2 regions of the Devosia sp. LjRoot3 genome follow, and region 2 is predicted to be linked to the other one. Evidence: riboswitches for the same ligand, from Rfam matches in the RefSeq annotation. Region 2 holds a riboswitch; the other holds the start of a gene.

Region 1 (6,637 bases), 250 kb from region 2:
ACCGGCGGTGCCTTTTCGGGCAATGCCTTCCGGGATCGGAATGGTAGCCTGATGTTCTTCTATACCGAGCGCCTCCCGGCCTACGATCTCTTCACCGGCTACCGGGAAATCCAGAAGCTGGGGCGACCGGACCGGGGCATGCTGCACCTGTCGGGCGCGGAAACCATTCTCGATACCCGACCGGTCGACGATGGCGTCGAACACGACTTTCGCGACCCGAAAGTGTGGTGGGACGAGGGGGCAGGGGCCTATCGCATGGTGCTGGGCGCCGCGCTGCATGGCGATCCCGCCGTGTTGCTCTACGGCTCGCCCAACCTGATGGACTGGACCTATCTCGGTCCGCTCTACCGCGCCCCGGCCCATTATCGCCAGAACGGCGCCCGTGCCGTCGAATGCCCCGACTTCTTCCCGCTCGATGGCAAGTGGGTGATGATCATGGGATTTGTCGGCTATACCGAGCCGGAGAGTGGTCGCCATAACCTGCTGTTTGCAATAGTCGGCGACTTTCGGAACGACACATTCGTTCCGAGTACCGGCGACCTGCAGATCCTCGACTTCGGCACTGACTACTACGCCATGCAGAGTTTTGCCGCGGACGAGCGGCAAATCGCCTTTGCCTGGCTCTTCAACTGGGAATATCGCAAGCCGCCGGGTTCTCCCTATTCGGGCGAGATGTCCCTGCCGCGCGAACTTGCCCTCGATCCGTCAGGGCGGCTGCTGATGCGGCCTGCTCGGGAACTCGACAAAGCTTGGCCCACGCGTCTGCTACCCCCGGAGTTGGACGGGAGCTTTGCGCTGGGCGATGTTCCAACCGAAATACGTCTGAAGGGAGCGCTCGAGGGTACCAGGATCATGGCAATGTCGGGGGCTGCCCTTTCCTTTGAGGTCACCATTTTGAACGGCCGACTCTCGATACGCTTGCCGCAAGATGATGGAAAGATCCGCTACGATGCGGCCCTCGAGTCAGCCACGGTCCTTCTCGTGTTCCACGACCGCGGCATCCTCGAGGTGTTCGGAGAAGGGGGCGCCGTTTGCGGCACACGGCGCAGCTACACGAACATCACGCCGGACAGAATTGTGGTCACGTCGGCCGCAGAAGTGTGTGTGTTTGAGCGCAAGAGCGCGTCTGCCAGCTAGTGATAGCCTGATAGCAAACAGAAAGGCGAGACATGATCTTGCCGACAGGAGTGGCACAAACCCGAGCGCGGAACGCATGATCTCGAACTTTGCTTAATGGGGCACCGGATCGCCTACGCGAGTGTTTGCCCTTGCCCGACTCGAGCTTGCCCGGTCAGATCGAATGAAGTGTCGCCTCGGCCGTATTTCGGCCGAGGTTCGTTCTGCGACAGGTGCCAGAATATGCTTATTCGCGAAGGTGATCAGCGAACTGTCGATATCGATCTGAAGCTAGCCACCTTGCTGGCAGGTGTGGCAGGCGCACTCAATGGGGCCGGGTTCCAGGCAGCGGGCTTCTTCTCCGCCAACATGACGGGCAACGTCTCTAGTCTGTCCGATCATCTTGCCCTGGGCCGGCTGGACACCGCCGCATTGTTCGCGGCGATGATCGTGTCCTTCATTTTGGGAGCTTGCTGTTCAGGATTCATGATTGAAATCGGTCGGCAGCGAGGCGTGCGGGGTATTTATGCCTATAGCGTGCTGCTCGAGGCTGGTCTGCTGCTGCTACTTGGACCCATAGCACTGTTCTTTCGTGGCTTTCAGACAGGTCTTGTTATCTGCCTTAGCTTCATCATGGGCGTGCAGAACGCAGCGACGACGCGCATCAGCGATGCACGCGTTCGAACGACGCATGTGTCGGGCATGGCCACAGATATCGGACTAGGTCTGGCCGCCCTGGTGCGCGGTCAACCCGCGCCCCGCTTCCGGCTGTCCCTATTTACGCTCACGGCATTTCTTGCCGGCGGCGTCCTTGGCGTTTTCGCTTACTTGCTCATCGACGGATGGCTGCTGATCATCGCAGGGATAGCCTTATTGGCGATCGGGATACCAGAGGCACATAGGGCTAGAGGCGGCGCCTAGATACGAGTAGTGCCTCTCTTCTGCATCGCACCCATTCTCGGCCACTATCGCTGCGCGCACTCGAGGGCCGCATACGCCCTATCGCGGGCATTCAGATCGCCTAGGCGATTTCGGAAGCAGACAAACCTTGGTGGCCGAGACCTATACCACCCATTGCAATTGCCGTCCGAGCGGCCTATGTGGGCCCTGCTCGGCCATGTAGGTCGGGCAGACGTTCTCAGGGCGGGGTGCAATTCCCCACCGGCGGTGTTTGCATCGAAAGCTGCATCAGCCCGCGAGCGCTCTTTCCGTAAGGAGAGAGGTCAGCAGACTCGGTTCAACTCCGAGGCCGACGGTATAGTCCGGATGGAAGAGAACACATGACTGTCTAGCAAGCGACCATTCCGCGCCGGAATGGGCGCCACTTGTCGTCATGCGCCCTGAGCTTCGTCGTCACCAAGGACGAAGCATGGGTACTGAGCCAGAACAATCTCCCTCCCCAGACGCCGTTGCACTGGCGTTTCGCCTGGCACTGGACGCTGCTCGGGCCTTCGTGGGCGCTACTGCGCCCAACCCGCCGGTCGGCTGCGCGATCCTCGAGGCATCCGGCAACGTGCTGGCGGTCGCCGCGCATCAACGGGCCGGCACGAGCCACTCCGAGGCTTTGGCAATCGCGGAGTGCCGGGCAAAAGGTCTTGGCGGGGCGATCCACACGATCGTCGTCACGCTCGAACCCTGCAATCATTTCGGGCGCACACCGCCCTGCTCTGAAGCCATCCTGAGCACAACGGCAAAGGCCGTCTGGATCGGTGCGGCTGATCCCAATCCCGCCGTAGTTGGAGGCGGCGCTGAACGTCTGCGGGCGGCAGGGCTGACCGTCCGGAGCATCGGCGCCCTCGATCCCAGCCTTGCCGCCAGCGCACAGCGCTTGGTCGAGCCTTTTGCGAAACGCATGCTAACGGGCCTTCCGTGGGTAACCGTCAAGCAGGCGGTGGACGGTAGTGGGGCCATGATTCCACCCCGCGGGCAAAAGACGTTCACCTCCCAAGACTCGCTGAAACTGGCTCACGAGCTGCGCCGTCGGGCGGACGCCGTGCTCACCGGTTCCGGCACGATTCTCGCAGACGCACCCGAGTTCACGGTGCGTCATGTGCCTGATTTTGTAAGCAGAAACCGCCACCTGGCCATTCTAGACCGACGCAGACGCGTCTCCACAAACTATATCGACGCCGCGACGGCGCGCGGCTTTCGCGTCCTGCTCCCTCACTCCCTCGCCGACGCGTTGCACCAATTGGGAGAGGCCGGTGCTCTCGAAGTGCTGGTCGAAGCGGGTCCGCTGCTCACCGAGAGCGTGCTCGTCAGCCCGTTCTGGGACGAGCATGTCCGCATCACCGCCGACAAAGACGGCCCTGATCGCGTCGAGGTGCTTTCCCAACCCCATTCATTCGCCCTGACAGAAAGGTCCTAGATGTTTTCCGGCATTATTCAACGCCTCGCCAAGGTGGAGGTCGCCGAGCCAGTCGGTGCAAGCCTGAGACTGGCGATCACGACGGGCTACCCCGACCTTGAGCTTGGAGAAAGTGTCGCCGTCAACGGCGTCTGCCTCACCGTCACTTCGCTTGAGATCGGCGGAAGGACCGAGTTCTTCCTTAGTCCCGAGACGCTGGCGCGCAGCACGCTCGGCACCATCGAGGTTGGCGATGCCGTCAACCTCGAACGCTCGGTTCGCCTGGAAACGCGGCTTTCGGGGCATCTGGTCCAGGGTCATGTCGATGGCCGGGCCACACTGGTCTCGGCGACCGAGGAGGCCGGCGCCTATCGGCTCGCCTTCGATGTGGACGCGGAATTGGCCCGCTATTGCGTCGCCAAAGGCTCGATTGCGCTCAACGGCATCAGCCTGACCATCAATTCCATTTCGCAAGCCGACGTGCGGTTCCAGGTCGGGGTGATGATCATCCCTCACACCTGGACCCACACTAACCTGCACGCCCTCGCCGTGGGCGACCAGGTCAATGTCGAAGTCGATGTTATCGCCAAGTATGTGGAGCGGCTATGCCTGCCCTATCTGAAGCCCTGAGCGCCCTGAAAGAGGGGCGTATGATCGTCCTCGTCGATGACGAGGATCGTGAGAACGAAGGCGACCTCGTGCTGCCGGCGCAGTTTGCCACGGCGGAGGCAGTCAATTTCATGGCCATGCATGGCCGTGGACTGGTCTGCCTCGCGCTCACCGGCGCGCAGGTCGATCATCTCGGTCTACGCCCCATGGTGCGTGACAATCGCACGCGTCGGTCGACGGCCTTCACCGTATCTATCGAGGCCCGCGAGGGTATCTCCACCGGTATTTCAGCGGCCGATCGCGCCCACACGATGCGACTGGCGGCGTCGTCCGAAGTGACGCCGGACGATATCGTCTCGCCGGGGCATGTCTTCCCGCTGCGAGCGGTGGACGGCGGCGTCCTGGCCCGCAACGGGCATACGGAGGGCGCAGTGGATCTCGTTCGCCTTGCCGGGCTCGAACCCGGTGCTGTCATTTGCGAAATCATGCGGGACGATGGGCAGATGGCAAGGCGTGAAGACCTCCTTGCCTTCGCAAGAAAGCATGGCCTCGTCATGCTCAGCGTTCGCGAGCTTGCCGAGCACCGGATCAGGACTGAAACGCTCGTTGAGGAAATCGCCAGCACTGACCTGCCTTCGGCATTCGCAAGCGACGTGCTGCGGCTGCATGCGTTTCGCAATAGCATCGACGGGATCGAGCATATCGCGGCGGTCAAGCGCGGAGAGACACAGACGCCGCTCGTGCGGCTGCATTCGGAATGCCTCACGGGTGACGCTCTCGGGTCGCTGCGCTGCGATTGCGGCGCGCAATTGCAGGATGCCATGCGCAGGATTTCCGAGAGCGCCGGCGGCGCCTTGCTCTACCTGCGCGGCCACGAAGGCCGTGGCATCGGCCTTGGCAACAAGATCAAAGCCTATGCCCTGCAGGATCAGGGCCACGACACGGTGATGGCCAACCAGATGCTTGGCCATCCGGTCGATGCTCGCGACTATGGGGTCGCCGCGCAGATGCTGAAAGCGCTTGGCTATGCCCGCATTCGCCTCCTGACCAACAATCCTGAAAAGGCGCGGGCGCTCGAACGTTACGGTATCGCCGTGGCGCAATGCGTGCCGCTCGTGGTTCCCGCCACCCCCTTCAACCAGACCTATCTTGCGACCAAGCGCGACCGCCTTGGCCACACATTGACCCTTGGATGAGACCCGATATGATCACCAATCCAAATCCCCGTTTTGCCATTGTCGTCAGCCGCTTCAACGAGGAGGTCACATCCGGCCTTCTCCGCGGCGCGCGCGCCTACCTGAGCGAAAAATCCATCGCTTTGCGCGATGAAGATGTGCTGTCGGCGCCCGGGGCCTTCGAAATTCCGCTGATCGCGCAGATGCTGGCCCAGACGGGAAAATTTGACGGCGTGATCTGTCTTGGCTGCGTAATCAAGGGAGACACCGCGCATTTCGAATATATCAGCGAGGCCGCCAGCACCGGTCTGATGAACGCCTCGCTCGCGACGGGCATTCCGCTGACATTCGGCATCCTGACCACCTATACCGATGAGCAGGCGATCCTCCGCAGCCGCGACGACGAGCACAACAAGGGGCGGGAGGCGGCCGCCGCGTGCCTGGATTCGCATCGCATCTTGCGGAAAATCACCTAACACGGTGCCACCACCTATGCGTTCGGCGTCCGGAATTGGGCACGTTTCAGCGCAGCTTGTCGACCAGGAAGTCCACAAAAACGCGAACGCCGGCCGGAACCGTGGTCGGCGATCTGCTGCTCGGCATCGTTCAGGTCGGCCAGGACGCGTCGCGCAGCCTGGAGATAGGCGCGACCTTCCGCCGTCAGGGTGAGCGTGTGGGTCGAGCGCAGCAGCCGCCGCACGCCGAGTCGTTGGCAAGCGGCTGCGCCGATGAAAGGTGGTGCCACGACGAACGCAGTAAAGCAGGCGCGTACCCATGCTAACCTGTGTTGGGTCGGCGCGTGTGGAGCCCCGTGAGACTATGCGTGCAAGATTCGCAGACTCACAAAAATAACTCTGAAAAATCCACTGCGTGATGGAATTTTGGCTGGGGAACCTGGATTCGAACCAAGATCGACGGAGTCAGAGTCCGCTGTTCTACCATTGAACTATTCCCCAGCAGAGCCTGCTGGCCGGGCCGTGATCCTCAGAAGCGGTGCTTCCGTGGCGGCGCGGGGTCTCATTAGACAAAGCGGACGAGGATTGCAAGCGGGGATGGTGCAAGTTTGCCCAACCAATGTGTGCATTGCGCTTGGCTCAGCGTTGAAGTACCGTCTTTTTCAACAATGCAACACCAAAGCTGCGCCTTGGGCGCGGCCGGAAATACCGGCCAGCGACCGCGCCGCGTCAGGAGAATCAGGTGACCGATCCGAATCGGTCCGCTGCCTTGTCGGTCGCCCGGACCGGCACGGCGCTCCGCACGCCTTCCGCTCAGGATCGGAAGGCAAGGGGCTCGGCTGCGCCACCTGTGGCGGAGCCGCGGACAAGTCATGCGCCCCGGCGCGCGCGCGGCCCGCTCTATGCGGCGCTCGACCTTGGGACCAATAACTGCC
Region 2 (6,637 bases):
AAGGCCGGATCGAAGTGCCGGATTTTTGGTTTGCCAATGGCAATCGCGATCAGGGCCTTGGCCGCATCGACATCATCAAGGGTGGCAAGACCGAGACGGTGAGCGTCAACGAGACGGCGCATGTCTATTCCTTTGAAGCCGATGCCGCCTCGCTCGCCATTATCGAAGGCAAGCAGGAGTTTCCGGCGCCGGGCATGAGCTGGGCGGATAGCCTTGGCAATGCGCGCGTGCTCGACCAGTGGCGCCGCGATGCGGGCATCGAATATTCGGTCGAAAAATACACCAACCGCGTCAAGACCTTGGACAATCGCAAGCTTGGTCCGAATACCGGCGTCATTCCGAAGCGTTCCATTCCGGGTCTCAAGAAGCAGGCTTCGGCGGTTGCGCTGGGCTTTGAGGATTTCAAGACTTTTTCCTCGGGCGCGATCCTGCTCGATGCCTTCTGGGAACGCGGCGGCAATATTTTCGATACCGCCTTCATCTATGGCGGCGGCTATACCGAAAAGCTCTTTGGCGAATGGCAGAAGAGCCGTGGTGTACGCGAAGACGCCGTGGTGATCGGCAAGGGCGCGCATTCGCCGCTCGTCTATCCCGATGTCATCGCCAAGCAGCTGACCCAGACGCTGGATCGCCTGCAGACGGATTATGTCGACGTCTATTTCATGCACCGCGACAATCTTGATGTGCCGGTGGGTGAGTTCGTCGATGCCATGGATGCCGAGGTGAAAGCCGGGCGGATTCGCGGGCCCTTCGGCGGGTCGAACTGGACCAAGGAGCGCATGGACGAGGCGATTGCCTATGCCGAGCGCACCGGCAAGGCCAAGCCGCAGGCGCTGAGCAACAACTTTGCGCTGGCCGAAATGCTCGACCCGATCTGGGGCGGCTGCGTCACCTCGTCGACGCCGGAATACAAGCAGTGGTTGATCGACCGTCAGGTGACCAACTTCTCCTGGTCGAGCCAGGCTCGTGGCTTCTTCACCGACCTTGCCGGACGGGACAAGACCGACAACGAGGAACTGGTAAGGGTCTGGTACAACGAGCAGAACTTTGGTCGCCGCGATCGGGCCATCGAGCTTGCCAAGCAGATTGGCCACAATCCGATCCATGTGGCGCTGGCCTATGTGCTGGCCCAGCCCTTCCCCAGCGTGCCGCTGATCGGGCCGCGCCGTCTGGTCGAACTCGAAGACAGCCTCAAGGCTTTCGAGATCAAGCTGACGCCGGAACAGGTGCAGTGGCTCGAAGGCTAAATCGCGAAAAAGCTAGATAGATCAAGGGGCCCGGCGACGGGCCCCTTTTTCGTTGCGGGAGAATGACTGGCATATTCGTTTCGACTGTTCACCCTGGGAAGACAGTTTGTACCCTCTGGCCGAGTTGCCAGGGCAACGTCCCTGCCCTATGTTATCCATCGTGGGATTACGATCTCATGCAATTCTCAGGGCGGGGTGAAACTCCCCACCGGCGGTAAGGCGGAAACGCCAAGCCCGCGAGCGCTTTTGGCCGAAAGGTCGAAAGGTCAGCAGATCCGGTGTGATTCCGGAGCCGACGGTCATAGTCCGGATGAAAGAGAATGGGTTGGCCTCAAGCGCCTGACTATGCTCGCGTTTTTGCGCGGGCAGAGTTCTGCGTCGCCTTCCCGTAACCCTGGGGAAACTGGTTACGGAAAGGACGACATATGAACCAGATTTCCTCTTCTTCACATGCCAGCGCCACTTCGGGCGCCATTTTCATGCTGGCCGCAAGCCTGGCTTTTGCCGGCTCCAACACGCTGCAATCGGTTCTGCCGACGCCGATCGAATATGGCGGGTTTGGCATGAGTTCGACCGGCATGGCCTTCTGGCAATATGTCATTGCCTCCATCCTGGCGCTGCCGATCATCCTTCGCATCGGCTTCAAGAACCTGCGCACCAGTCATCCCCTCGCCCATGAAATCCGCGCCTTTGCCTCGGCATTGGGCGTGCATGTTTTCGTCTATGGTTTTGCCTCGGGCGTTCCGATCTGGCAGATGGTGACGCTGCTTGCCACCGGGCCGCTGTTCATCATTCTCGGCTCAACGCTGTTCCTGGGCGAAAAAGCCTCTACGGCCCGGATCGGGGCTGCACTGATGGGCTTTGCCGGCGCAATCATCGTCTCGGGCGTTGGTGCGGACGGGGTTACGTGGCAAACTTTCGTGCCGATCCTTGCGGCAGCACTATGGGCAACGACCGACATTCTCACCAAGTACCTGACGCAGAAGGGTGAAAGCCCTGAGACGCTGACCATCTCGCTGCTGGTGCTGATCACCCCGAACCATCTGGCCATTCTATTGCTGGTCACCCTCTTTTCGTGGGTGTTGCCGGCTGGCGCGGCCCCCGGCTTTCCGTTGGCCCTGCCCTCCGGTACCGGCCTGCTGCTGCTCCTGCTGCTCGGCGCCCTGACGGCTGCGGCACAATATCTGCTGAGCTTTGCCTACCGCGCGGCCGATGCGACCTTCCTGCAGCCATTCGGCGACCTGAAGGTGCCGCTCGGGGCGATCGTGGGCTGGGTTGTGCTCGGCCAGGTGCCGTCGATCTGGTTCTGGCCGGGTGCCGCGCTGATCATCCTTGCTTCGCTGTTCCTCTATCTCGTGGAGGGTCGCGACCGGCCCTCCAACTTCGCGGCGGCGTAGCGTTCCAAGCGTAGAATAATCCTTCCAAATCTGACGCCGGCAATGCGATATTGCCGGCGTTGGCATTTTAGGGGACTCGCATGGACCGGGGAGAGAATCAGGGCGCGCCGAAGAATTTCGAGGCGCTGCGGACGCTTATCCTGGAAAGGCGACGCGAATTGCCCAAGCGCCTGGCGCAGGTGGCGGCCTTTGCGCTGGATAACCCCGACGAGATCGCTTTTGGCACGGCGGCGAGTATTGCGACGGATGCCGAGGTGCAGCCTTCGACACTGGTCAGGTTTGCACAAACCTTTGGTTTTGATGGATTTTCGGCGCTGCAGGCGGTGTTTCGCGCGCGGCTACGCGAGCGAAATTCCAGCTATGAAGACCGGCTGGCCGAGCTTGAGGGCGGAGATGCAGTGGCTGCCGGATCGGCGGCGATTCTCAACTCGTTTGTCGGTGCGGCGCATCGCAGCCTCGATAATTTGAGTGCCGCAATCGACCCGCAAAAGTTCGAATCCGCTAGCAGACTGTTAGCATCGGCAGGCACCATTCACCTGATTGCGCGACGGAGAAGCTACCCGATTGCGACTTACATGGCCTATGCGCTCTCCCAGCTCAAAATCCGCTGCCAGATCGCCGGGACAGCGTCAGGGATCGATGACGATCTGCTCGCGCTCGCCGACGAGGGTGACGCGGCTTTCGCGGTGAGCTTTTCGGGCTATGCGCCGGAGACGGTAGCGCAGGCCTCGGCGCTGGCGGCGCGGGGTATTCCTGTGGTGTCGCTGACCGACTCGGCGTTTTCACCGCTGGCGGAATGTTCGACCATCTGGTTCGAACTGGTCGAGGCTGATCATGCGGGGTTCCGCTCGCTTTCGGCCAGCATGGCCTTTGCCATGGCGCTGGCTGTGGCCATTGCCGAAGAGCGTCGGCGGGGGTGATTTTTCTGATGGAACAGAAATTCTATATTTGAACTGATTTGGAAGATGTGTTTCAATTCCTCCCAGAGAGAAGGCCAATAATCGGCCTTCCAGTTACCGTCACCACCGGGCTTGTCCCGGTGGTCCATGCCTCCCCAAGATGGATTGCCGGGACAAGCCCGGCAATGACGACGGAGGGGAGAGCCGACCCGGGAGGAAATTGGTGAATTCTGACAAGACGCTCGATGTGATCACCATTGGCCGGGCCTCGGTGGACCTTTATGGCCAGCAGATCGGCACGCGGCTCGAAGATATCGGCAGCTTTGCGAAATCGGTGGGCGGGTGCCCGACCAATATTTCGGTTGGCACGGCGCGGCTGGGGCTGAAGTCGGCGCTGATCACGCGCGTCGGCAATGAGCAGATGGGGCGCTTCATTCGCGAGCAGTTGCAGCGAGAAGGCGTCGAGACCAAGGGGGTTGTGACCGACCCTGAACGGTTAACGGCGCTGGTGCTGCTGTCGGTCGAGAATGACAAATCGTTTCCGCTGATTTTCTATCGCGACAATTGCGCCGATGCGGCGCTGGACGAAGGCGATATCGACGAGGATTTCGTGCGGTCGGCCAAGGCGGTGCTGGTAACCGGCACGCACTTTGCCAAACCTAATAGCGATGCGGCGCAGCGCAAGGCGATGCGGATCGCCAAGGCGAATGGCTCAAGGATCGTGTTCGATATCGACTATCGACCGAACCTTTGGGGGCTGGCGGGGCACGATGCGGGCGACAGCCGCTATATCGCTTCGGATGAGGTTTCCAAGCACCTGCAGACGGTTCTGGCTGACTGCGACCTGATTGTTGGGACCGAGGAAGAGGTTCTTATTGCTTCGGGCGAGAGCGACCTTACGGCGGCGCTGAAGACCATCCGCAGCTTTTCGAATGGGACCATTGTGCTCAAGCGTGGGCCGATGGGGTGCATCGTTTATGACGGACCTATTCCTGATGATCTCGAGGATGGGATTGTCGGCAAGGGATTTCCGATTGAGGTCTACAATGTGTTGGGGGCCGGCGACGCTTTTATGAGCGGATTCCTGCGTGGCTGGTTGCGCGGGGAGCCGCATGCGACGAGCGCGACCTGGGCCAATGCCTGCGGGGCTTTTGCGGTGAGCCGGCTGCTCTGCGCGCCGGAGATTCCGACATGGACGGAGCTTTCCTATTTCCTTGAGCATGGCAGCAAGGAACGGGCGCTGCGCAAGGATGCCGAAATCAACCATGTGCATTGGGCGACCACCCGGCGGCGCGAAATCCCCAGCATGAAGGCGCTGGCGATCGATCATCGGTCGCAGCTTGAGGATATGGCCGGGGGCGATGCGCAGAAGCTGGCGCGGATACCGGATCTTAAAGTGCTGGCGGTGAAGGCGGCGGTGCAGGTGGCTGATGGTCGCGACGGGTTTGGGATGCTGCTGGACGACAAGTATGGGCGCGATGCGCTTTATGCGGCGAGCGCGATCCCGAATTTCTGGGTGGCGAAGCCGATTGAATTGCCGGGCTCGCGGCCTTTGCAGTTCGAGTTTTCGCAGGATCTGGGATCGCGGCTGGTGGAGTGGCCGGTGGATCACTGCATCAAGGTGCTGTGCTTTTACCATCCGGACGATGCGGCAGATTTGCGCGAGGTGCAGATTGCCAAGCTACGGGCCGCTTATGACGCGGCGCGCAAGGTGGGCCGTGAATTGCTGGTGGAGATCATTTCCAGCAAGCATGGCGCGCTGAAGGACGATACGGCGGCGCGGGCGCTGACGGATGTCTATGCGGCCGGGATCAAGCCGGATTGGTGGAAGCTCGAGACGCAGCCGGGGGTTGAGGCCTGGCGGCAGATTGATGCCGTTATTGAGGCCAATGATCCGTTCTGCCGGGGTGTTGTGCTCCTGGGGCTCGATGCGCCACAGTCGGAACTGGTGGCGGGATTTGCGGCGGCAAAGACGGCCAGGTCGGTGAAGGGTTTTGCCGTGGGGCGGACGATCTTTGGCGATGCGGCGCGGGCCTGGCTTGATGGGCGGATTGGCGATGATGAGGCCGTGGCGATGATGGCGCAGCGGTTTGCGGGATTGGTGGCGGCCTGGGATGGGGCTTAGCCGATAGATTTGTGGGCGCCGTCACCCCCTCCCTCCTCCCCCATCAAGGGGAAGTGTTGAGCCCGTGGGTGTGGAGGGACGGAGCCAAACACACGATGCAGCACCTCCCCCTTGATGGGGGAGGATGGGAGGGGGTGAACCCAGCCCAAAAGATAAAACGGAGGTTCCCGCTTTCGCGGGAATGACACCGAGGAATACGAGGAGTGGCCATGAGCCAGAAAACTGTTCGATTGACCATGGCGCAGGCTGTTGCGCGCTTCCTTACGGCGCAGAAGACGGTCATTGCTGGCGAAACCGTGCCGATCTTTGGCGGGGTTTTTGCCATTTTCGGGCATGGCAATGTGGCCGGGGTGGGCGAGGCGCTTTATGGCGTTAGGGATACCCTGCCGACCTATCGCGGGCAGAACGAACAGGGCATGGCGCATGCGGCAATTGCCTATGCGAAAGCCAGTTTTCGGCGGCGGTTCATGGCGGTGACCAGCTCCATCGGGCCGGGGGCGCTGAACATGGTGACGGCGGCGGCGCTGGCGCATGTGAACCGGCTGCCCGTGCTGCTGCTGCCGGGCGATGTCTTTGCCAATCGGTTGCCCGATCCTGTCTTGCAGCAGGTGGAAGACTGGGGCGACGGCACGGTTTCGGCCAATGATTGTTTCAGGCCGATCAGCCGCTATTTCGATCGGATTACGCGGCCGGAGCAGATCATTCCGGCGCTGCGGCGGGCCATGCAGGTGCTTACCGATCCGGCAGAATGCGGGCCGGTGACGCTGAGCCTTTGCCAGGATGTGCAGGCGGAAGCCTATGACTATCCCGAGAGCTTCTTTGCCGAAAAGGTTTGGGTACCGCGGCGGATCATGCCGGATGCCGATGAATTTGCGACGGCAGCGGCGGCGATCAAGCTTTCCAAGAAGCCCGTCATTATTGCGGGCGGCGGCGTGCTGTATTCCGAGGCGAGCGAGAGCCTTGCGGCCT

Evidence for each region. A riboswitch is a leader RNA that binds a small molecule or an ion and turns the genes downstream of it on or off. The one in region 2 is predicted to bind FMN.
Region 1: another riboswitch for FMN. It lies ahead of ribD (bifunctional diaminohydroxyphosphoribosylaminopyrimidine deaminase/5-amino-6-(5-phosphoribosylamino)uracil reductase RibD); the one in region 2 lies ahead of ACSQ2A_RS04645 (DMT family transporter).

The regions. Positions count from the first base shown of each region.
Region 1 is NZ_CAXUPK020000001.1:704,242-710,878, forward strand. It holds gene ACSQ2A_RS03430 (glycoside hydrolase family 32 protein) at 1-1,137, shown strand, start outside; gene ACSQ2A_RS03435 (YoaK family protein) at 1,360-2,037, shown strand; FMN riboswitch at 2,247-2,398, shown strand; gene ribD (bifunctional diaminohydroxyphosphoribosylaminopyrimidine deaminase/5-amino-6-(5-phosphoribosylamino)uracil reductase RibD) at 2,486-3,484, shown strand; gene ACSQ2A_RS03445 (riboflavin synthase) at 3,485-4,093, shown strand; gene ribB (3,4-dihydroxy-2-butanone-4-phosphate synthase) at 4,069-5,268, shown strand; gene ribH (6,7-dimethyl-8-ribityllumazine synthase) at 5,277-5,723, shown strand; tRNA gene ACSQ2A_RS03460 (tRNA-Gln) at 6,130-6,203, opposite strand; gene ACSQ2A_RS03465 (Ppx/GppA phosphatase family protein) at 6,445-6,637, shown strand, end outside.
Region 2 is NZ_CAXUPK020000001.1:952,706-959,342, reverse strand. It holds gene ACSQ2A_RS04650 (aldo/keto reductase) at 1-1,247, shown strand, start outside; FMN riboswitch at 1,425-1,573, shown strand; gene ACSQ2A_RS04645 (DMT family transporter) at 1,673-2,644, shown strand; gene ACSQ2A_RS04640 (MurR/RpiR family transcriptional regulator) at 2,725-3,564, shown strand; gene ACSQ2A_RS04635 (bifunctional 5-dehydro-2-deoxygluconokinase/5-dehydro-2-deoxyphosphogluconate aldolase) at 3,704-5,668, shown strand; gene iolD (3D-(3,5/4)-trihydroxycyclohexane-1,2-dione acylhydrolase (decyclizing)) at 5,878-6,637, shown strand, end outside.